Regions from separate parts of the Bacillus sp. ISL-75 genome, predicted to be linked through region 2. Evidence: riboswitches for the same ligand, from Rfam matches in the RefSeq annotation. Region 2 holds a riboswitch; each other region holds the start of a gene.
What was found. A riboswitch is a leader RNA that binds a small molecule or an ion and turns the genes downstream of it on or off. The one in region 2 is predicted to bind glycine.
Positions count from the first base shown of each region.

Region 1: another riboswitch for glycine. It lies ahead of J7E63_RS13385 (amino acid permease); the one in region 2 lies ahead of J7E63_RS21280 (amino acid permease).
Region 3: another riboswitch for glycine. It lies ahead of gcvT (glycine cleavage system aminomethyltransferase GcvT); the one in region 2 lies ahead of J7E63_RS21280 (amino acid permease).

Region 1 is NZ_JAGGQX010000028.1:13,390-20,907, forward strand. It holds gene J7E63_RS13380 (MFS transporter) at 1-421, opposite strand, end outside; gene J7E63_RS13385 (amino acid permease) at 655-2,019, opposite strand; glycine riboswitch at 2,184-2,264, opposite strand; gene J7E63_RS13390 (DUF2935 domain-containing protein) at 2,807-3,604, opposite strand; gene J7E63_RS13395 (response regulator) at 3,978-5,516, opposite strand; gene J7E63_RS13400 (sensor histidine kinase) at 5,530-7,281, opposite strand; partial or broken gene J7E63_RS30500 (carbohydrate kinase) at 7,430-7,518, opposite strand, start outside.
Region 2 is NZ_JAGGQX010000053.1:12,227-19,744, forward strand. It holds gene J7E63_RS21280 (amino acid permease) at 1-1,058, opposite strand, end outside; glycine riboswitch at 1,504-1,603, opposite strand; gene J7E63_RS21285 (glycoside hydrolase family 3 protein) at 1,763-3,784, opposite strand; gene J7E63_RS21290 (response regulator transcription factor) at 4,113-4,880, opposite strand; gene J7E63_RS21295 (sensor histidine kinase) at 4,877-6,715, opposite strand; gene J7E63_RS21300 (TRAP transporter substrate-binding protein) at 6,815-7,518, opposite strand, start outside.
Region 3 is NZ_JAGGQX010000014.1:39,080-46,597, forward strand. It holds gene comGA (competence type IV pilus ATPase ComGA) at 1-798, opposite strand, end outside; gene J7E63_RS06320 (YqhG family protein) at 927-1,718, opposite strand; gene J7E63_RS06325 (DEAD/DEAH box helicase) at 1,696-3,384, opposite strand; glycine riboswitch at 3,562-3,649, shown strand; glycine riboswitch at 3,653-3,732, shown strand; gene gcvT (glycine cleavage system aminomethyltransferase GcvT) at 3,819-4,925, shown strand; gene gcvPA (aminomethyl-transferring glycine dehydrogenase subunit GcvPA) at 4,944-6,290, shown strand; gene gcvPB (aminomethyl-transferring glycine dehydrogenase subunit GcvPB) at 6,283-7,518, shown strand, end outside.

The sequences.
Region 1 (7,518 bases), on a different contig from region 2:
ATTGTGCACCGATGCTAACATAAGAAGAAGCGCGTCCTTGTTTATTCTTTGGCCATGCTTCAGCCACAAGCGCCATACCAATTCCATATTCCCCACCTGCACCTAAGCCGGCAATAAACCTAAAGATGTATACTTGTTCAATATTTACTGCTAAACCAGTTAACGCCGTTCCGATAGCAAATAGTAGAATCGTATAGGTAAATATTTTAACTCTCCCAAATTTATCTGCTAAGATACCGAAAATAACTCCTCCAGCGAGCATACCTAAATTGGTAATTGAAGAAATAAGACCGCCAGCAACCATGTCAATATGAAACTCTGCAATAATCATCGACATCGCAAAGGAGATAAACATGATATCCATGCCCTCTAATGTTAAACCTGCTACTGATGCAACTACTGTTTTTTTACGATATTCCATTTTTGTCGTTCTCCTTTCAAGCCTCACAGGACTTTGATTAAAAGATAATGGGCAAAAATAAAATGCCCTTTCATCCAAAGGACAAAAGGGCATTCATATATAATTAGTATATATGAAGTTTACTTTTGCCTTTTTGGCCTCTCTGAACCAAATTAAAGGAATTTAATTTCATCTAATAGTAACACGATACAAATCATGTGACAATATTTTTATTATATTGCAAGAATTTTACTTTACGCAGATATTCTAATATTTTTTCCCTTTGTCCTTTTAAATGAATACACTATGAATAAAAGAATGAACCATAATGGTGTCATTAATAAAGCGACACGAGTTGATTCTGCAAATAGCATAATAATGAGAATAAATGCAAATAACATGAGAACAAGATAATTAATAAATGGTGTAAGCGGTGCTTTAAAAATCGACTTTTCATGTAAATCTGGGCGTGATTTCTTATATCGCAGATGACAAATTAAGATAATGCTCCAAACCCAAATAAAACAAATCGCACTAATCGTTGTCACGATACCAAAGGCTTGTTCTGGAATCAGCTTACTTAAAAGAGCTCCTGCTGATAGAACAAGTGCAGATATAAATAATGCGTTACTCGGTACATGATTTTTATTTAATTTAGCAAAATTCGCTGGTCCCTGTGAATGATTACTTAAATTAAATAATATGCGGCTCGTTGAAAACAATCCACTGTTACAGGCAGACGCAGCTGATGTTAAGACGACAAAATTAATAATTCCTGCTGCAATCGGAATACCAACTAAACTAAACGTTTTTACAAAAGGACTGTTTGCTGCATTCAGTTGCGTCCATGGATTGATGCATAAAAGGATAATAAGGGCTCCCACATAGAAAAAGAGTATTCTTAAAGGTATTTTATTTATTGCTGATGGAATATTTTTTTGTGGATTGGATGTTTCGGCTGCTGATACACCTACTAATTCAACACCTACAAATGCAAATACAACCATTTGAAAAGAAAGTAAGAAACCAGTTATTCCATTCGGGAAAAGACCACCATGGCTCCATAGATTTTTTACTGTCACCGTTCCTGAATCTGTTTGAAATCCAATAATTAACAAAATGACCCCTATGATGATTAAAGCTAGAATGGTGATCACTTTGATTAAAGCAAACCAAAACTCTAATTCTCCAAATAGCTTTACTGTTAATAAATTTAGTCCCAATAATACAATTAAACAGACTATAGCAGGTACCCATTGTGGGATATCGAACCAATATTGTACATATACACCAACAGCAATAATATCAGCCATTGCTGTCATAATCCAACAAAACCAATACGTCCATCCAGTTACATAACCAGCCCACGGTCCAATATAATCCTCGGCGAAGTCCGTAAATGATTGATAGCCCTTATTTGATAAAAGAAGCTCTCCTAATGCCCTCATAACAAAAAAACATGCGATACCTACGATTAAGTAGGCAAAAATGATAGATGGACCTGCTAACTGAATGGCTTTTCCTGAACCTAGGAATAAACCTGTTCCAATCGTACCTCCAATCGCAATCAGTTGTACGTGCCGATTTTTTAAATCTCGTTTTAATTCTTGTTGTGCCACTTCATTTGCCCCCTCATTAGTAATAATTTCCTTCGTTCACTTTGTGAAGATATGAACAAAGGGTTAAACACCATGAAAAAAGAGATTGGAATTTCTCCAATCTCATCGGTCATAAGAATAACAAATAATATCCATTACTCTTTTGGTAGAATAACAAATAAAACTCGTACTCTTCTGTCCTTTTGCCTGAGATTGTGAACCCTTCGGCGCCGCAGATTTCCTGCGGTCTCTCCAGAAGCTGCTCCTGCTATAGTTTGACCCATAGCAATCATAGCTTGCTTAGTATTTAATTTATGAAGAAGAACAAATGGTTCAAAATCCCCCGCTAAAAAAAGTTATGCATTATTACATCTTATCTCGCAAACTAAATTATTGTTAAATAATTTCTAATTTTAGTAGTATTCAATCACTTTGTCAATAATTAATTTCAGAGAATCTAGATTAATGGAGAAACAAAAAATGAACCCACTGCTAAAGATTGGGTTCATTTTTATCGCATTCGTTGATTCTGCATCTTTAATCTCCTAGTACCAAAAAATATTGAATATGATTTGCTGAGATGGGCGTAATCGCCATAACACGATATCCGATACTCAGTAATTGCGACAAAGTTTCTGCACAATTTTGACGTGGAGGCTCAAACGGAGCATGGAAACTTTTATAAAGATTAATAAATTGATTATTATTTGTACAGTGAAGCAAGATCACATGTCTACCAGTCCATGCTTGACCGATCATTGGTTGTGGTTGTTGGTGTGGTTGTGTTTCCCTTTTATTTCTCATTGAATTATTCCTTAAGTCGAGGTTTAGCAGGATCACAATTGGGTGAGTCAAGATTTGCCGATTCTGCTAATTTCATAAGATAATAACATTCTTCACGATACATATGATCCGCCATTAAGGCGGCAAATGTTCCTAATGCTTGCTTACTTAGTCTAAGTTCTTCAATTTCTTGTAAAAAATTTTGAAATAATTTTATTTCTAACTGGCTGTCTGAATTCATTTTTAACAAAGCAGGGAACGAGGTCAAATTACTTCTTAAATATCCTGCTAGTTCAACTGATTTCAGGTAAAAATCTTCAAAGTTCTTCCTAAATGCATTACTTTTCTCAATGAGTTTCTTTTCAACACTATCTAAATTAGAGGAAATTGCCTCTGAATGACCCGCAGCATCTAATAACCATAAAAGATGATGATGTAGTTCATGGTAAACAGGAGGAGCTTCCCCTGCTTTTAGGTGTATTAAAATTCTTAAGTATTCCTCTAATTCATTGACCATATGATTGATAAAGGTTGGCGAAAGGTGAATTTTTATTTTCCCAATCAGATGTTTTCTTAATAAGTCCAATTTAAATTCCCGTAATCTTATAACCTCTGTTTCAGCTTCGATTGTTAATGTCACTATATCTGAGGAATTTGCACGATCCAGAAGTTTGTCAAATCCTCGTATAAAAGATGATGCCTTTTCAATCTCCTCTTTTTGGACGGGTGCAAGAGCTTCGAAAATAAACCTCGAATGATCACCTAATATTTGGAGCCAAAACCGATGTTCAAATCTTGCTGTTCTCTCAAGGACATCATTCATGTTTATTCCTCCCAGAAAAAAATACCCATACTATTTTGATGTTTATTCTTTTCATTTGTTTCTTATGAACAAAGAAGGAAAATTTAATTAAGTTTGGAGTGAACTGCGTGGTAACCGACGCACCAGTGCCTGGCACACAGGTATCAAACAGTTTTGAAGCTTGTGATTGACGGTTATCTTGAGTTTAGGAAAAAGTTTTGAGTAATAGGTAAGTTAATTACTAAAAAATAAGTCTTGCTGCCATTTTTGTGAAGATGTTTCGTAATCTCTTCTTTCGTCGATTCATTTTCCCTTCGCCTCCGATGGCTTTATTGAATTATTTACAATTACGCACATTCATAGGTGGACTCCACAAATAACACTCCACCAACATTTACTTTAGTATATGTTGTGAACGGTAGAAACCTGGGGTTGTTCCAATATTTTTCTTGAATACTTGATTAAAGTATTTTTGATTTTCGTAGCCTACCTGTTTACAAATTTCTGATACTTTTAAATTTGAGCTTCTTAGTAATTTCTTGGCATTATTCAATCTAACATTTGTAATATATTCAAAGATGGTGTTACCAACTGCTTTAGAAAACAAACTGCACAGGTATGCAGGGTTCTTATGGAACAACTTACCTAAGTCATCTAAAACGATGGGTTCCTTATAATTAGTATTTATGAAACTTTTTAAGTCGATGATTAGTTTTTCATTATAGGACACGTGGTTCTCCTTTAAAAATTCAGTTGATTGATCAATAAATTGTACAAGCCATTCTCTGATTTCTTCCAAAGACTGTAATAGATTTAATTCTTCGTATAATAAATATCTTTCGCCACCACTTTTATTTACTTCATATTCACTTTCGATATATTCCAAAAAATGATTAACTATTTTAAAACATACATATTTTGATTTTTCCGGAGACAGGTTACTCTTTTTACAATCGAGAAAAACTTTGGTCATGAAAAGATTCATTCTGCTAAGAAGATTTGGGTTTTTTTCATTAAAAAATTGATTAATTTCTTCGATAATACTGTTTCCAAATGAATGATTAAAAGTTTCTAATTCTTTATAATATGTTATTAACTGGTTTGAAAAAATTCCATTTTTCAATGCTTCTGTTGCTTCACTGTATGCTTTCTTTATTTCCGAAATATTTTCATATACATTGCTGATTCCAACAATCGGTTTTAATTTGATATCATGCAATGACACAAGATCATGAACCAAGTCATTCCTAATCTCTAAACTAGAATTGGAAAACATGATTACAATTTGACAATCAATCGTATAAATGAAACTCTCAATTCCCCTGTTTTCCAATAGATTTTTCATACAACCTAATGGGACCTGAAGTTTTTCAGTCTCTTTTGAATCATCCCATGTAAACCCTTTCAATCCGATGTTTAAAAAAGAAAAACGATTTAATTTTTGGTCTATTTCAGGGTCAACAAATCTATGTCCTAAGATGTAATCAAGAACACGCTTTTCTTCTAATGCAATTTGATATTCATTAATCCGTTCAGTTGTTTGTTTTTCATTTTTTATTTTTTCAAGTTTTAAAATGGCTTTTTTAATAGAACAAACAATTTCATCCACCTCAATTGGTTTGACCAGATAGTCAATTGCCTCGAGTTGAATGGCCCTTTTGGCGTAATCAAATTTTGAATACCCACTAATAATGATAAAAACAGTTTCTAGATTAAGATTCTTTGTTTCTTTTATTAAATCCAATCCATTCATTTTTGGAATTCTTATATCGGCTAAAACAATGTCAGGCTTTTTGTTAATAATTTCTTTAAAGGCTTCTTCTCCGTCAGAGGCCGATCCTACAATTTCAATGTGATGTTCCTTCCAGTTAGTTGCAGATTTCAAGCCTTCAATTACAATTTTTTCATCATCAACAATTAAAAGTTTATACATAATAGAAAACCCCTTAAAAATTGTCATGGATGATTCCGTCATTATTCAGGCCAATCTTAAGATAAACGGTCGTTCCCTTTCCTATTTCACTCTCGATCTTTAATCCATATTCTTTTCCATAAAAAAGTTTCAATCGTTCATTTATATTTTTCAAAGCATAACCCTTTGTGTTAATATCCACCTCGTTCATGTCAAAACCTTCTCCAGTATCACTAATCTTAAAAACTAAACCGTCATGCTGTTTATAGCCTTCAATCATGATGGTTCCTCTTTCCTGTTGTTCTAAACCATGGTAGACAGAGTTTTCTACAATGGGCTGTAACAGCAATTTAATGATTTTTTCTTCCATGATTTCAGGTTCGATATTAAATGTATAGATGATTTTATGGTCGAAACGAATATTTTGGATATCCAGATAACTTTTAACTTGTTCCATTTCATTTTTAACAAAGGTAATATGATTTCCATCATTTAATGTAAGTTTAAAGATTTTTGACAAATTAATTGCAATTTTTGCAATCTGCTTCGCTTTTAACTTCTCCGCCATCCAAAAAATAGTGTTCAAAGTATTATATAAAAAATGCGGATTAATGTGGCTTTGCAAGGCTAATAGCTCTGCTTCTTTTTCCTTAATTTGTGATTTATATAACCTTTTGGTTAAATCATTATTCCAGTTATAAAGGTGAACAATTCGGTTCCCAATTTGTCCAATTTCATCCTCATTATTAAAATGAATACCTACTACAGTCTCTCTCTTTTCCATTTTTTCAGTAACCATTCGCAGCAAACTTAAATGTTTTGTAATTCTCCTAGTTATAAATAAGGCTATGATCAAGGACAATATGAGCGCTAGCACTAATAAAGAGATCGTTATTAATCGAAGTTGATTTACCTCACGAACAATATTTTTATATGGGATAATACTTACAACATCCCAATTGGTTTTCTTGTTTGTATGATAATTAAAGAAATATTGCGTTCCATTCATCACTTTTTTAATTGTCCCGCTTTTACCACGCCCTTGAATTATTTTAGCTACCTGAGAGGGAGAGAAACTATGATCACTACTCGAGAACAAAATTTTATCCTCATCTAACACCAAAATATCTCCAGGAGGATTACTATTTTTAAACATATTCTCGAAATAAGATTGATCAAGATCTATAAGTACTAACCCCATTTGTTCCTTCGTTCCAAGGTCTCTAATATTTCTACCATAAAGTAAAGAATGGTTACTATCTTTAACAAGTTTTAAATCACTACCATTTAACCATTCACCTTGCCATTGGCCATTAATCAAATGCGGATAGATATTGGACTTTTTTATTGTTTGATAGATGTTATTTTTAATATTCCGTTCCCCACGGTTTATTTTCAAAAATCCGTGATTTTCATTACCAACATAAATGGCATTAATAAAAGGATTGTTTACTACCGTTATATTATTTAGGTTTTCTAGGGATGAAGTCTCTAATCTGTATAACTTTGGATCTGTTTTTTTATAAGTTAAATATGCATGAATTTCATTTGAGAGAAAGATGCCATTAGATACATTTTCTACATTGCTTACAAATGCATTTATATTCCAATCGACAATATTTAAAAAGTTATTAATGGTTGTAGATACTTTATTTTCTATTACTTTATTAAAATAAATGAACGTAAAAGGACCAATAACAAGTAAAGGTATAAGAGCTGAAAACAAAGCTAATAAGATAATTTTACGTTTGATTGGAGAGTCGATAAGTCTCATTAGTTTAGGCATGTGGTTTCTCCAGTTTAAAAATTTTGTCCATGATAACGCATTAAATTTCTCATATTTCGATTTAAGTTGATCTAAATCACTATGACCAAAGCTCTTTAATTGATAGATATCCAGGGTGAGTAGTTTTACGTTCCCTCCATCTTAGATCCTACACTTCTTCAAGTTTAGGCATGCTAGGAATACCTCCTTTTCTTGTGACAGATATGGAAGCAACAGAATTAGCAAACTTTTCCATTT
Region 2 (7,518 bases):
TCTGGCATTACATAGTTCAACACAACGGCAATTAAAATGACAACAGTAGAAAAGAACAATGCATTGGAAGGTACTTGACGAGAAGTAAGTTTTGCAAATGGTACAGGTGCATTTTTATCTTTGGCAAGTGAGTATACCATCCGGCTTGTACTGAAAATGGCGCTGTTACATGCCGAAGCTGCAGATGTTAGAACGACAAAATTGACGATACCAGCAGCTGCAGCGATACCAACCGCCACGAATACTTGAACGAATGGGCTTTTCGCTGGATTGATGGCGTTCCACGGATAAATACTCATAATGACAATAAGGGCGCCAATGTAGAAAATTAATACCCGAATAGGAATATTATTGATTGCTTTTGGGATAACTCTCTCCGGGTCTTCTGTTTCACCTGCAGTAAGTCCTACAAGTTCAATGCCAACAAAAGCAAACACGACCATCTGGAATGAGAGGATAAAGCCATTTATGCCATTTGGGAACATGCCGCCGTGGCTCCATAGATTCGTGAAACTGGATGCGCCTGAATTTGTGGAAAAGCCTTTAATAATCATGAAAATTCCGATAACAATTAATCCAAGTATCGCAATGACTTTAATTAATGCGAACCAGAATTCCATTTCGCCAAAAAGCTTTACGGTTGCAAGGTTCATAACGAGCAAAACGACAAGTGCAATTAATCCTGGCATCCACTGTGGTACACTTGGAAACCAAAACTGAGTATAGAGACCAACAGCTGTTAAATCGGCCATTGCAATTGAAATCCAGCAAAACCAGTAGGTCCAGCCTGTGATAAATGCTGCCATATTACCTAAATAGTCTCTTACAAAGTCAACAAAAGAATGATATTTCAAATTGGATAAAAGCAGTTCTCCCAGGGCGCGCATGATTAAAAAGCAAATTACCCCTGTAATCAAGTAAGCAAATAAAATCGATGGACCTGCTAAATGAATAGATTTACCTGCTCCAAGAAATAATCCTGTTCCGATAGCCCCGCCAATAGCGATAAGTTGAACGTGCCTGTTTTTTAAACCTCTTGACAATGTTTGTTCCTGCATATGAATTCCCTCTCTCTACTTTTCAAGGATGTTTGCAATTTTTTGATGGCTTTAAATAATATGTAAAATCAATAATTGCAAATTTATTCTAATGAAAATTTAATATTTTTTTAGTCAATTCGGCATGAATAAGCGCTTACATTTTCTAAAAAGTAAATAATCAACAGGACAATCATGATGCGTAACAGCCACTCCTGTAAATACAGGATTCCTTTACCAATCATGCTTTCACACCACAATATGGTAAAATTTTAGGCCCTAAATCTTTTTTAGGATCGTTACGACTCTCCCATTATTAGTTTTGTGTTTAACTCCTCCTTTTTATGTTTATTACTATTTTTCTCCACAAAAAAAGGACAGAGAAAAATAGGCGTTCCCCATTTTCCTCTGTCCTTTTACCTGAGAGTATAACTCCTTTGGTGGCACATGGCGCTCTCCAGAGACGCGTCCTATTGTGGTCCTTTTACCTGAGAGATTGAGCCCAATTTTTGGGACTTGCTCCTTCGGTGCTAAACAATGCGTTTAGTCTCTCCCACAATACTCATCCGCAATTATGAATTTAATTTAATCCTAGTCTATTCAAAGAATGATGTCAAATGAATTTTCTGAATTTAATTAATTATTATAATTTTATAGAAATACAGAGGCCATAGTAAACAGACACTTTTCCATTACTATTTAATGTATTCATGTGCCTTCAACTCTTATTTATATGTTAATCCAAAGTCAAATCCGTAAGAATCCCCATTTTTATTTTTATAGACATAGGAAGGATCCTCTACATAGCCTGGAATATCTCCAACCTCGTTGTCTACTGCTTTTTTGTTAGCAGGTATGGTGAATGGAAGTTTCCCTGTCGGATTGTATTTTCCACGAATAACGTCTACGATTGCCTCCGCCTTTACGCCAAACGTGCTGATTACTGCTGCAGCATTAGGCTCAATTTGATCAATCAACCATGGGTTAGTGAAGTTAATCGCAGTAATCGTCGGAACTTTTTTCTGAATCTCAATAATTCTATCAACATTAGTAATTCCTGTTTCAGGGCCAATGTTTATCCGTGGATTATTATCCCAATTCGATTGAACAGGTCGGACCCAAACAAACGCATGTGTTGCTTCCTCAAGATTATCCGTTACGGTGATAGAAGTATCATATTTTTTAATAGTTTCTTTTAATTTCTTGGTGGCCGCTGCATCATCTCCACCTGGGAACATCTCAATATATAGTTTGACATCCTTTATTTCACTATCACCCAATGGTAATACATTTTTACCATCGATATTGTCATTGCGTAATAGAACCAATGACTTCCGGTGTGCTTCATCCGCTTTTTTCTGTGATTCAGGATTATTGACTACATCAAGCGCATTTTGACCATCGACATAAGGGTTTTCGAAAAGGCCTAATTTCATCATCTCTGTTAGTAAAAAAGTGACCGATTCATCTACTTTTTCTTCTGCAAGCAATCCATTTTTCACTGCATTAATAATTGGCGTCGGATCGGATGCGCCAGAAATGATATTTGTCCCGGCATCGATTGCTTTCGCAAATTTTTGTTCTGGTGTTAATCCTTCAGCACCCCAGGCATTATTACCAATAGCACCCGTATCGGAGTTGACATATCCTTTGAAACCAAGCTCTCCACGTAAGAGGTCAGTGATGAGCGCTTTGTTTAAAGCAAAGCCAACTTCTTCAAATTGCTGATTTTCACTATACCATGGCAAACCTTGGTCAGCACTCGTATTGCTTGGAAATGCGTAATATGGCATGACCGACGATACTCCAGCTGCAATTGCTGCCTTAAAGGTCGGAATATGATATTCAAGCAAGCTGCCTTCAGTTGGATACGGATTGAATTTCCCCTCCACAAAATGAGGATCTAAGCCGTTATCACGTGCTCCACCACCTGGGAAATGCTTCACAGTGATAGCCACACTGTCTTTACCAAGCTCATCTCCTTGAAAACCTTTGATTACGTTATAAATCATGTCAGAAGCTAGTTCTGGCTGCTCTCCAAATGTATCTTCAATCCTTGCCCAAAGAGGGTCAGTAGCAATATCGGCTGTATACCCGTAAACTTTACGAATACCCGATGCTCGCCATTCCTTTGCGGCCGTTTCCGCAAAGTCTTTCACAAGACTGGAATCGCGTGTTGCCGCTAAACCTAAAGGACCTGGCCAAAAAGAATGGAGGCCTGCCCCCTCACTATTATTCGTATAATCTGTTGAGGCATGATTCCTCGGGTTTGAAGTAATAACAATTGGGATCCCTAACCTTGATCGCTCAGCTACTTCCTGTAGCTGATTATTATAGTCTGCGATGACATCTGTCGTTGGAGTTTGCCGAAAAATATAATATCGTGTGTTTTGATTTATTAATTTATTCGGCAGGACTAGTTTGTTATCTTTAAATTGCGGGAATTCAGTAATAAGCATCATTCCTGCTTTTTCCTCAAGCGTCATCTTTTTCACTAGATCCTTTACACGTACGTCAGTAGGTACCTGCCAGTTTTCATAGGGGTCGAGTCTACTGTTATTATTAAGGTCCTTAAATTGCTTCTCACCCTGTACAAGGATGTTTTTGGTCCTCGCTTCAATGGCAGGTGCATTTTGCTTATTGCCATTCGATTTTCCCGGTTCCGCGCTTGCATATGGAATAGCAAGCGATGATAACATCAATGCAGCAATCGTTAATGTTGATGCTTTTTTTGAAAATAGTTTCATTCTATTTCTCCCCCGTTTTCCTATTAAAATACTTACAAAAAAGAGTAAAACTAGTTAAATCTTAAACGTTTCATGACATTCCTATCACTCCTTCAAGAGAAAACGCTTTCAATCGAAATAATTGTATAATTTAGAAGGTAAACAATAATAGAGAATATTTTTAGGTGAATTTGTGTTTTTTTAAGATTTGAAATATTCAGATATATATACCCATAGCCAAAGTCCTAGCTTTGGACCAGATAAGATCGCAAAATTGATATAAATTAAACGCAAACTTAAATCAATCAAAAAAAAGAAGCCAAAAACTAGATTCTTGGCTCGTCGACCTTTATGGAGTTTTTTCCGGTACCTTTACAAGCGCTGATTTTCGAAACTCTGATGGTGAAAAGCTTGTAAGTCTCTTAAAGTTGTTACTAAAATAGGCTAAATCCGAGTATCCCACTCTCTCAGCAATCTCAGCTAATCGTAAGCTTGTATTTAGTAACAAACGTTTGCTTTCCTCAATTCGCAGCTCGGTAATATAATCGACAAACTTTTTGTTCAGCTGTTGTTTGAATAATTGACTAAGATAACTAGGATTCATATGGACTGACCCTGCCGCATCCTTCAGTGTAATTTGGTCTAATGGTGTTTTCTCTAAATACTGCAAAACCTTTTCAATCGTTGAGGAAGGAAGATTTTCATCCCCATTTTTTGGAGTATTCCTTTTTGTCTCTTCTTTTGATTTCATTTCTAGCCACTTTTCAAGACACCCTTTTAACTCGGCTTCCTCTACTGGTTTTAGAAGGTAATCGGTTACACCGGTTCGAATGGCTTGTTGAACAAATTGAAACTCGTCATGAACACTGATCACAATGACATCCTGTTTCTTCTTCAAATGACTCAATTCTTTTACTAACGAAAGCCCGTCCATTATCGGCATTCGAATATCCGTTAACACTAGATCTGCATCATTATGCTTAATCCAGTCGAGTGCTTCTAACCCGTTTTCACATTCGTGGACCACTTGCAAAGGAAGCTTCAACTTGTTTATCGTCCACTTAAGAGCTGTTCGAACCCATCTCTCATCATCAACCAACAAGATATTTTTCTTCATACTCTCTCCTCCTCCACATGATGATCTAGTATGGGTAAATGGATTAATACCTTAGTCCCTGAACCCTGTTCACTTTGAATGGTTATTCCATACTCGGGTCCAAACAAATAATGAATTCTTTGATGAACATTTACGATTCCTATATTTTTCCCATCACTAGTGGACGTTTTTAAGTCCATTCTTTTCTTGATTTCTTCTAAAATATGATCCTTTATTCCTTCACCAGTATCGGAAATGCGAATAACAAAGGAAGACTCAGAATGACGGAAAGCTGATATCACAATTTTTAATTTTCTAGTATTAGGACCATAACCATGAACAAAACAATTCTCAACCAATGGCTGGAGGGAAAATTTCACCATTTCCAATTCCATTACCCATTGAGGAATATCAAACATGTACTCAAAACGGTCCTCAAAGCGAAACTTTTGAATCTGCAGATACATTTCACAAAAATTCACTTCTTCTCTAAAACTCACGGTAGATGAATGATTATTAAGATTATACCGAAGTAGTTTTCCAAGTGATAAAGACATGGTTGCAATATTTTCCTGATTTTCTTCCAATGCCATACCCCTAATGGTTTCAAGAGAATTGTATAAAAAGTGGGGATTCATTTGTGATTGCAGCATTTTTAATTCGACTTCTTTTTGTTTAAGTGACATTTCTGCTTCCTTTAACTTAGAGACATATACTTCTTCAAGTAGGTTGGATAGTTTCTCAACGGTATTATTAAAACCAGCAGTCAATTGTCCGATTTCATCATTTGAATCCACTCGAACTCTGCCATCTAATTTTCCAATTTCAACTTCCTTCATAAAATGTTGCAAACGACGGATGGGCCGAATGATGCTTGTGGCGAATCCGAACCCGATCAAATAGGCAATAATCAAAGAGACAAGAATGGTTAAGGATATGGCTTTTTCAATTTGAACGATTCCCCCCGTTAAATCTCGGTATGGGACTGCCGATAAAAACCTCCAGCCGAGGTTTCGAGAGAAAGTATAGGTAATAAAATCTCTCCGTTCATTTTCTAAAATTTCCGTGCTGCTTCCTTCTGTTTTCAGGTTTGAAAGTTGTTTGAATTCAACCCTTTTCCCGAGTTTTGAGAAGTCAGGATGGTAAATATAATGCCCGTTCGCATCTAAAATGGAAAAATAGCCATTTTTACTGATGGTTACCTTGTTAGAGATTTCTTCAATTCTTCTGAAATTGATATCAATAATAAGCATGCCTACAGGTAAGAGCGTCTGGGGATTATATAGTCTCCTTACGAGTGAAATGACAGGCTGTTCCTTATTTTCTAATTTTAACTTTCTCATAACTAACATACTCATCCCATTAAGTGGGACAGATGAATACCAATATTCCTCTTTCATTTTCGTAGCAGGATAGAAATTTCTATTTCCAAGAGTATCAATTACCTGATTGTTATTAAGTAGTATAGTGATATTAGTTATATCTGCTCTTGAGTATTCTGCTTCTTTAAGGGTGTTACGAGTTGGTTCAATAAATTGATCTCTATTTTCTGACGCTTTCAATTTCAAAAGGCTCGATAATTCAGGAGAGTTGATAATTTTTAGGCTGGTAATCTCAAAATCTTGTAAATAATATTCGATATGTGACTCTACTTGATCAATTACTTGGCTGCTCGATTGTCTAAGTACATTTTCAAGTTCAACCGATGAACGATTGTATGAAATAACTCCAACTGAAATGACTGGAAAAATAACTAGAAAACTGGAGAAAACGCAGAGCTTTATCATCAGTGATTGATTTTTTAAGAGGATGTATCGTTCTAGGAATTCTGCGATTTTTCTCCACCACTTCATCATTGTTGTTATTCATTCCTGTCTATTAGTGATTTTTTAAACAGAAAAGACCTAGCTGGTAAATGGATATATTCACCAACTAGGCTTACTGCCTGCTATCGATTATGGACGTGCTTTTTCAATGGCATCCATTACCTCTTTATAATCTTTTGAATATTTATCAACCATGGATTTAACAGCGTCTTTCCAAGGTGTAATATCATCAACCTCAGTGAAGGTAACTCCTGCCTCTTTCAGTTTCTTAGTAGAACGCTCTTCCCACTTATCCCATTCTTCTCTTTGCGCTTGAACGGAATCAAGTGCTGCTTGTTTCACAATTTTTTGATCCTTTTCTGAAAGCTTATCCCATGCTGCTTTACTAATAAGCAGGACTTCAGGGATCCGTTGATGATGGTCTAAAATAAAGTTTTTCGCTTCTTGATAATGGTTAGAAGAGTCTAAGCTTGGGATGTTATTTTCTGCACCATCAATGATTCCTGTTTGCAGCGCGCTGAATACCTCGCCATATGGCATTGGCGTCGCACTTGCCCCAAGTGCTTCCATGAAATCAATATTGATTTTACTCTGCTGCACACGGATTTTTTGCCCTTTTAAGTCCTTTACACCTTTTAGTGGTTTAGTAGAATAAAAACTACGTGACCCTGAATCATAATAAGCAAGCCCTTTCATTTTTGACTGCTCTAAACCATCTAACAATTTTGTTCCCATTTCACCGTTAAGAAAATTCCATAAGTGTTCTTCGCCTTCGAATACATATGGGAGTCCTAATGCAGTGAACTGATCATTGAACTCGGCAAGCGGACTGG
Region 3 (7,518 bases), on a different contig from region 2:
CTCGACCTCTAACCAATTCACACCAAACTCACGCAGGCGATAAACCGCTCCCTTCGCATCACGGGTATGCATCGTGGAAAGCACTAGATGGCCTGTTAATGCAGCCCTTACCGCAATCTTTGCCGTCTCAGCATCTCTAATTTCACCGACCATTATTATGTCAGGATCATGACGAAGAATTGCCTTTAGTCCGGCTGCATAGGTGACGCCTGCTTTTTCATTGACTTGGATCTGCAGGACTGAGTCATAGTTTTTTTCAATGGGATCTTCGAGTGTAATGACATTACGATGAAATAAGTGGGCGGTTTCATTTAAAAGGGAATAGAGAGTAGTCGTTTTTCCGCTGCCCGTCGGCCCGGTAAAAATTATTAATCCATGAGCGTGTTTGAGAAGGGCAAGTAGTTTTCGGGTCATTGCTGGGAAGAGTGAAAGTTGGTGAAAAGGTATTTGTTCTTGCTGTGGTAATAGCCGGATGACAAGGCTCTCTCTATTATTAGAAGGGAGTGTGGAAAGCCTGAGCCCCATTAAATTTCCGTCAACTTCACAAAAAATGGATCCACTTTGTGGTCGTCTTCTTTCTCCAATGTCCATATTGGCTGTGAATTTAAAATGTGAGATTAATCTGTCGCATTCATCTCTTGGAAGGGATAGTCGAGGAATTAACTTGTTGGTTAATCGGATTTGGACGAGTGTGTCCCTCTTCCTTGGGATAATGTGAATATCTGTTGCCTGGTTTCGTGCAGCATCTGTAATGATTCGATTTGCTAAAATTTCTATCTCGCTAACAATAAGTACCACCGCCTTTTCATTTTTCTTTGGATAATATTCGACAAGGTTCCTCCTTATCCTTCTTTATTTTCAAAAATATTTTTTAAGGGTGTCAGGCACCATGTGAAAATTTCACATGGTGCCTGACACCCTGTCTCTTATATTGCTTTTTCAGTGAGATAAAATAGGCCGCCATTGATGAAGGATATGGAGATTTTTGGTTCGTACTGTTCCTTTAGTGCCATTTTTTCGGTTTCAAAGTTTTCATTTTCATCTTCAACATCCTCGTAAAAATGATTCAAGAGGTGTAAATCTTTATCCCAACGTTCTCGCGCGTCTATTGCCCAAGAGTGGTCATCCTTCTCAATGATGGATGTAAGATAGGTTTCAACTCTCATCATCCCGCTTTGAGGTTTCACTAAAGGTGACAAAGTAAAGGAGTAATCAGGTATTTTTGGTGTTAACGGTATTTCAAGCAGTCTGTCATGGAAATCTTCAACCATTTTTCCGTTAATGAGTTGTAAGCCGATTGATTTGAAAATATCCCGCTTACGGTCACATTGATAGGAGATCTTAACATTCATACAAAGCCATGGTAGTAAAGGAGTTTGCTTGTTTTGATTCCGATGATTTTCATAAAGTCGGATATAGCTGGCTAAATTTTTCGTCGAAGTAAAAATTTGATGTAGCCGAGGTGAACCAAAATGAATGATTTCCCCCTTTATATTTTCAGGAGCGGCATCTTGGTTCGTAATAAATGTTAACTTCATCGGGTTTGGAATTCCACCCGTTTTTTCTAAATAGTGCCAGTAAAAAGGCCGATTCATTAATTCCTTATCAAGTTCAACTGTTAACTGAACAGTCAAATAGCCTGGGCTATTCGCCACAATTGCACAGTCATTAGCCTGAAAATAGTTCAATAAAAAGTTATGAATTTCCTGCTGCTGCATGGGAATCTCCCTTCTTCATGTCCTGAGCAAATTCAATCATTGATGATAAATTTTCCATTTTAATTCGCATTTCGCCTTCGGATGAGGATTGTCCAAAAATATCGATTAAATGGTCTTCTATATTGCCAAATTCCAACTTTGTTAATATATCGTCAAGTTCACCAATTACTTTTTCAAATAAATGTATTTTCTCATAAAGAAGCTTCAAAATATGTTCTTCGACAGTATTTTTTATCGCAAAATTATAAATCATGACATCCTTTTCCTGGCCCAGACGATGGATACGACCAATTCGTTGTTCGAGCCTCATTGGATTCCATGGCAAATCAAAGTTAATTATATGATTACAAAACTGAAGGTTAATTCCTTCACCGCCTGCTTCAGTTGCAATAAGGACTTGAGCGTGCTTTTGGAATAATTCTCTCATCCAGTCCTTTTTTCCCCGCTTAAAGCCGCCCCGAAAAGGGACAGATGAAATTCCATGCTGTTTTAAATACCATTGGAGGTACATTTGTGTTGCTCGGTATTCTGTAAAAATAATCACTTTATCATTTACTTTTTGAATTAATTCTAATGCTTTTTCGGCTTTTGAATTCTTCTGGACAGCTTCGACTTTTGTTATTAAATACTGAATTTGTTCTTCGAAAGCTGGGGTTGGATTTTCCTTTTTTTGCAGCATATTTTTTAATGTATAAAAAACTGCTTCTCTACTGCTGCATGCCTCACGCTGTAATGTCATTACGGAGAATGAACTTGCCTGTGCCCAATTCCCCTCATTTTTTAATTCAGTAATTGACTCATAAAGATCTTTCTCCTCTTGAGTGCATTCAATCGGAATGGTTTCCACATGCCTTTTCGTCCACTCAATGCCTGTATCTGCCCGCCGGTTCCGAATCATAACCTTGTTTACTAATTCTTTTAAATGCTCATCATCATTTAATGAACGTGCATCTCGTTTGTATTTTTCAAAGAATGCTGTTTCGCTGCCTAAATGTCCTGGTTTTAATAATGAAACCAGATTAAAAATTTCCTCGATACGGTTTTGAATGGGCGTTGCCGTCAATAGTAAACAAAATTTCTTTTTCAGATTTTGGACAAATTCGTAATTTTTTGTTTTGTTATTTTTAAGTTTATGGGCTTCATCGATGATAATAAGGTCATAGTCCTGCTTAAAAATTATATCTCGATGAGGATTTCGTTTGGCCGTATCAATTGACGAAACGACAACATCACACTGTTCCCACACATAGCTTTTCCTTTGTGAAATGGCTGGAATGAAAAATTTGCTATTCAACTCCATCGACCATTGAGTAACTAAGGATGCAGGGACAAGAATCAATACCTTTTTCACCAATCCACGAATCATATATTCTTTTAGAATCAGCCCGGCCTCAATCGTTTTTCCGAGTCCTACTTCATCGGCAAGGATGGCTTTCCCATTCATGTTTTCAATTACTTGTTTTGCTGTTTCAAGCTGGTGAGGAAGTGGGGTTAGATTGGGTAAATGGCTAGGTGCTAATAAACCCTTGAAATCTGGAATGACGAGATGTTTTTCAACTCCAATTGCTAGTTTAAAAAGTTCCCAATTCCCCCATGGACCATCGTTTTCAATTCTATGTAAAAAATCATCCTTCCAGGAGGAATCAAATTCAATTTCGATCGACATGGTTCCAACTCCTTTTTGTTCAATTTCCAGCTTTTTGCTTTTCTAATAAAGTTATTGCTCAATGTATTATTTTAATGGTAGGATGATATTAGCTTTGAATGTTTTAAATATTTTAATAAGGTAATTTATTTTATAAGTATAATTAGTATGACCAGTTTAGATAATATTATAATGCGAATGATAACAAGGGGAGAGACTACTTATGTAGCGCCGAAGGAGCAAGCAGAAATGTGAATCTCTCAGGCAAAAGAACTCTTGTAGGACGCAGCTCTGGAGAGCGCTGCTAGCTTTAAGCAGCCACCAAAGGGGAAAGCCTTTTTAGGTAAACTTTCAGGTGCAAGGACAGAGACCTTCTTACGTTTCATAGGAGGTTTCTGTCCTTTTTTATATTATCTAATGAATAATTTGCGCCAAAGATTGAAGGGGGATTAAGAATGTCTGAATTAAAACGAACTCCACTTTTTGATGTGTATAAAGAATGGGGTGGAAAAACCATTGATTTTGGAGGTTGGGCACTGCCGGTTCAATTCTCTAGCATTAAAGAAGAGCATGAAGCTGTTCGCTCTAGTGCAGGTTTATTTGATGTTTCCCATATGGGTGAAATAGAAGTAAAAGGCACTAATAGCTTAGCGTTTTTACAAAAAATGATGACTAATGACATATCAAAAGTAAAAAATGGAGGTGCCCAGTACACCGCCATGTGTTATGAAAATGGCGGTACTGTTGATGATCTGCTTGTATATAAGATCGAAGACAATCATTACCTTTTAGTAGTAAACGCATCAAATATTGAAAAAGATTACAAATGGCTTGAAGACCATTTAACTGGTGATGTCTCTTTAGAAAACTTATCGGAAAAAACAGCACAGCTGGCTATCCAGGGACCACTTGCGGAAAAAGTATTGCAAAAGCTTGCGGGAGATAATGATTTAAGCCAAATTGGCTTTTTCAAATTCCAACAAGATGTAATCCTAAATGGGAAAAAGGCACTTGTATCAAGAACTGGGTATACTGGTGAAGATGGCTTTGAAGTATATTGCGATGCAGAAGATGTTGTGGACCTTTGGAGAGACATTTTAACTGCAGGTAAAGAAGATGGAGTAATCCCATGTGGATTAGGGTCACGCGACACACTTCGCTTTGAAGCAGTTTTAGCACTTTATGGTCAAGAACTATCTCCAGAAATTTCACCACTAGAAGCTGGAATTGGTTTCGCTGTGAAATTAAACAAAGAAGATGACTTTATCGGGAAACAAGCGTTAATCCAACAAAAAGAAAAGGGCTTAACAAGAAAATTGGTAGGAATCGAAATGATTGATCGCGGGATTCCACGTCATGGCTACCCTGTTTATAAAGGTGATCAGTTAATTGGTGAGGTTACAACTGGAACGCAATCACCAACGTTAAAAAGGAATATAGGTCTTGCCCTAATCAATGCAGAATTTACGGGTCTTGAATCCGAAGTTGAAGTTGAAATTCGCGGCAAACGTTTAAAAGCTACTGTAGTTCCAACACCTTTTTATAAAAAAGAAAAGAAATAAGAGAAGGGAGTTAGGTTTATGAAACATCGCTATTTACCTATGACTGAACAAGATAAGAAGACTATGCTTGAGGCAATTGGTGTTTCCTCTATTGATGAACTGTTTAGCGATATCCCTGAGAAAGTAAGATTTAAGGGTGAGTACAATATAAAAGCGGCCAAGTCTGAAACGGACTTAATGAAAGAGCTTTTTAAGATGGCTAGTCGGAACGCTGACCTGAAAAGAAACGTATCTTTTATAGGTGCAGGTGTTTATGACCATTACATGCCTGTAATTGTCGACCATGTTATTTCTAGATCAGAATTTTATACAGCTTATACACCTTATCAACCAGAAATTTCACAAGGTGAACTTCAAGCTATCTTTGAATTCCAAACAATGATTTGTGAGTTAACGGGAATGGATGTTGCCAACTCATCGATGTATGATGGCGGAACTGCACTTGCTGAAGCAGCGATGCTTAGTGCAGGCCATACCAAACGAAAAACAATAGTTGTATCCAGTGCGGTACATCCAGAATCACGTGATGTTCTTAAAACTTATGCAAAGGGTCAGTACCTCAATGTGATTGAAGTACCAGTCAAAGATGGTGTAACAGATCTAGACGCATTAAAAGGACTAGTTAATGAAGATGTTGCAGCCGTTATCGTCCAATATCCAAACTTCTTTGGGCGAGTCGAGCCGTTAAAAGAGCTTGAGGAAATCATTCATGCAAATAAGTCCATGTTTGTAGTTTCAAGTAACCCACTGTCCCTTGGGGTATTAACACCTCCAGGTAAATTTGGTGCTGACATCGTTATTGGTGATGCGCAGCCGTTTGGGATCCCAACTGCCTTTGGCGGACCGCACTGCGGATATTTTGCTGTCACTACTAAGTTAATGCGGAAAGTTCCAGGCCGTCTTGTTGGACAGACAACGGATGACCAAGGACGCCGCGGTTTTGTCTTAACACTGCAAGCTCGTGAACAGCATATCCGACGTGATAAAGCTACATCAAATATTTGCTCCAATCAGGCATTAAATGCCCTCGCTGCATCTGTAGCGATGACCGCACTTGGTAAAAAGGGTGTCAGGGAAATGGCTGCGGCCAACTTGCAAAAAGCTCATTATGCGAAAAATGCTTTTAAGGAAGCTGGCTTTGAAGTTGTTTATGATGGCCATTCCTTCAATGAATTCGTTGTGAAATTAACTAAGCCTGTAAAAGAAATCAACCAAAACCTTTTACAAAAAGGAATAATCGGGGGCTATGATTTAGGGCGTGATTATTCAGAACTGGCTAACCATATGCTGATTGCTGTAACAGAACAAAGATCGAAGGAAGAAATTGATACTCTAGTGAAAGAATTGGGGGATTTCCATGCATAATCAAGACCAGGCACTCATTTTTGAACTTAGTACACCAGGCCGCATCGGCTACAGCCTGCCGGAAATGGATATACCGGAACTAGATCTCAGCGGTCTCCTTCCTGATGGTTACCTTCGTACAGAAGAGCCTGAACTTCCTGAAGTTTCGGAGCTTGATATTATGCGCCACTACACTGCCCTTTCGAGGAGAAATCATGGCGTCGATTCAGGATTCTATCCACTAGGCTCGTGTACGATGAAATATAATCCGAAAATCAACGAAAATGTAGCGCGTTTTAACGGATTTGCACATGTACATCCGCTGCAAGATGAAAGCTCTGTTCAAGGTGCTCTTGAACTTTTATACGATTTGCAGGAGCATTTAATCGAAATAACAGGTATGGATGAAGTGACCTTGCAACCTGCGGCAGGGGCTCATGGGGAATGGACAGGTTTAATGATGATCCGTGCTTATCATGAGGCTAACGGTGATATGAACCGTACAAAAGTAATCGTCCCTGATTCTGCTCATGGTACGAACCCAGCTTCCGCTACGATTGCTGGTCTAGAAACAATTACCGTTAAATCAAATGAACATGGTCTTGTTGACCTTGAAGATTTAAGAAGGGTTGTTGGCGAAGATACTGCTGCATTAATGTTAACCAACCCGAATACGCTTGGACTATTTGAAGAAAACATTCTTGAATTGGCTGAAATTGTCCATGAAGCCGGTGGCAAGCTTTATTATGATGGAGCAAACTTAAATGCCGTTCTTTCAAAAGCAAGACCTGGAGATATGGGATTTGATGTTGTTCACTTAAATCTTCATAAAACATTCACTGGCCCACACGGAGGCGGTGGCCCTGGTTCCGGTCCTGTCGGGGTGAAGGCAGACCTTATCCCGTTCTTACCGAAGCCGATTATCACAAAGCAAGGCGAAGAATATGTCCTTGATTATGACCGCCCGCAATCAATCGGCCGTGTGAAGCCATATTACGGAAACTTCGGAATCAATGTTCGTGCTTACACATACATCCGCTCGATGGGACCAGATGGCTTAAAAGCGGTAACAGAGTACGCTGTATTAAATGCGAACTACATGATGAGAAGACTTGCTGAATATTATGATCTACCATTTGATAGACATTGTAAGCATGAATTTGTACTCAGTGGAAGACGTCAGAAAAAATTAGGCGTTCGTACATTGGATATTGCGAAACGTCTGCTTGATTTTGGCTACCACCCACCA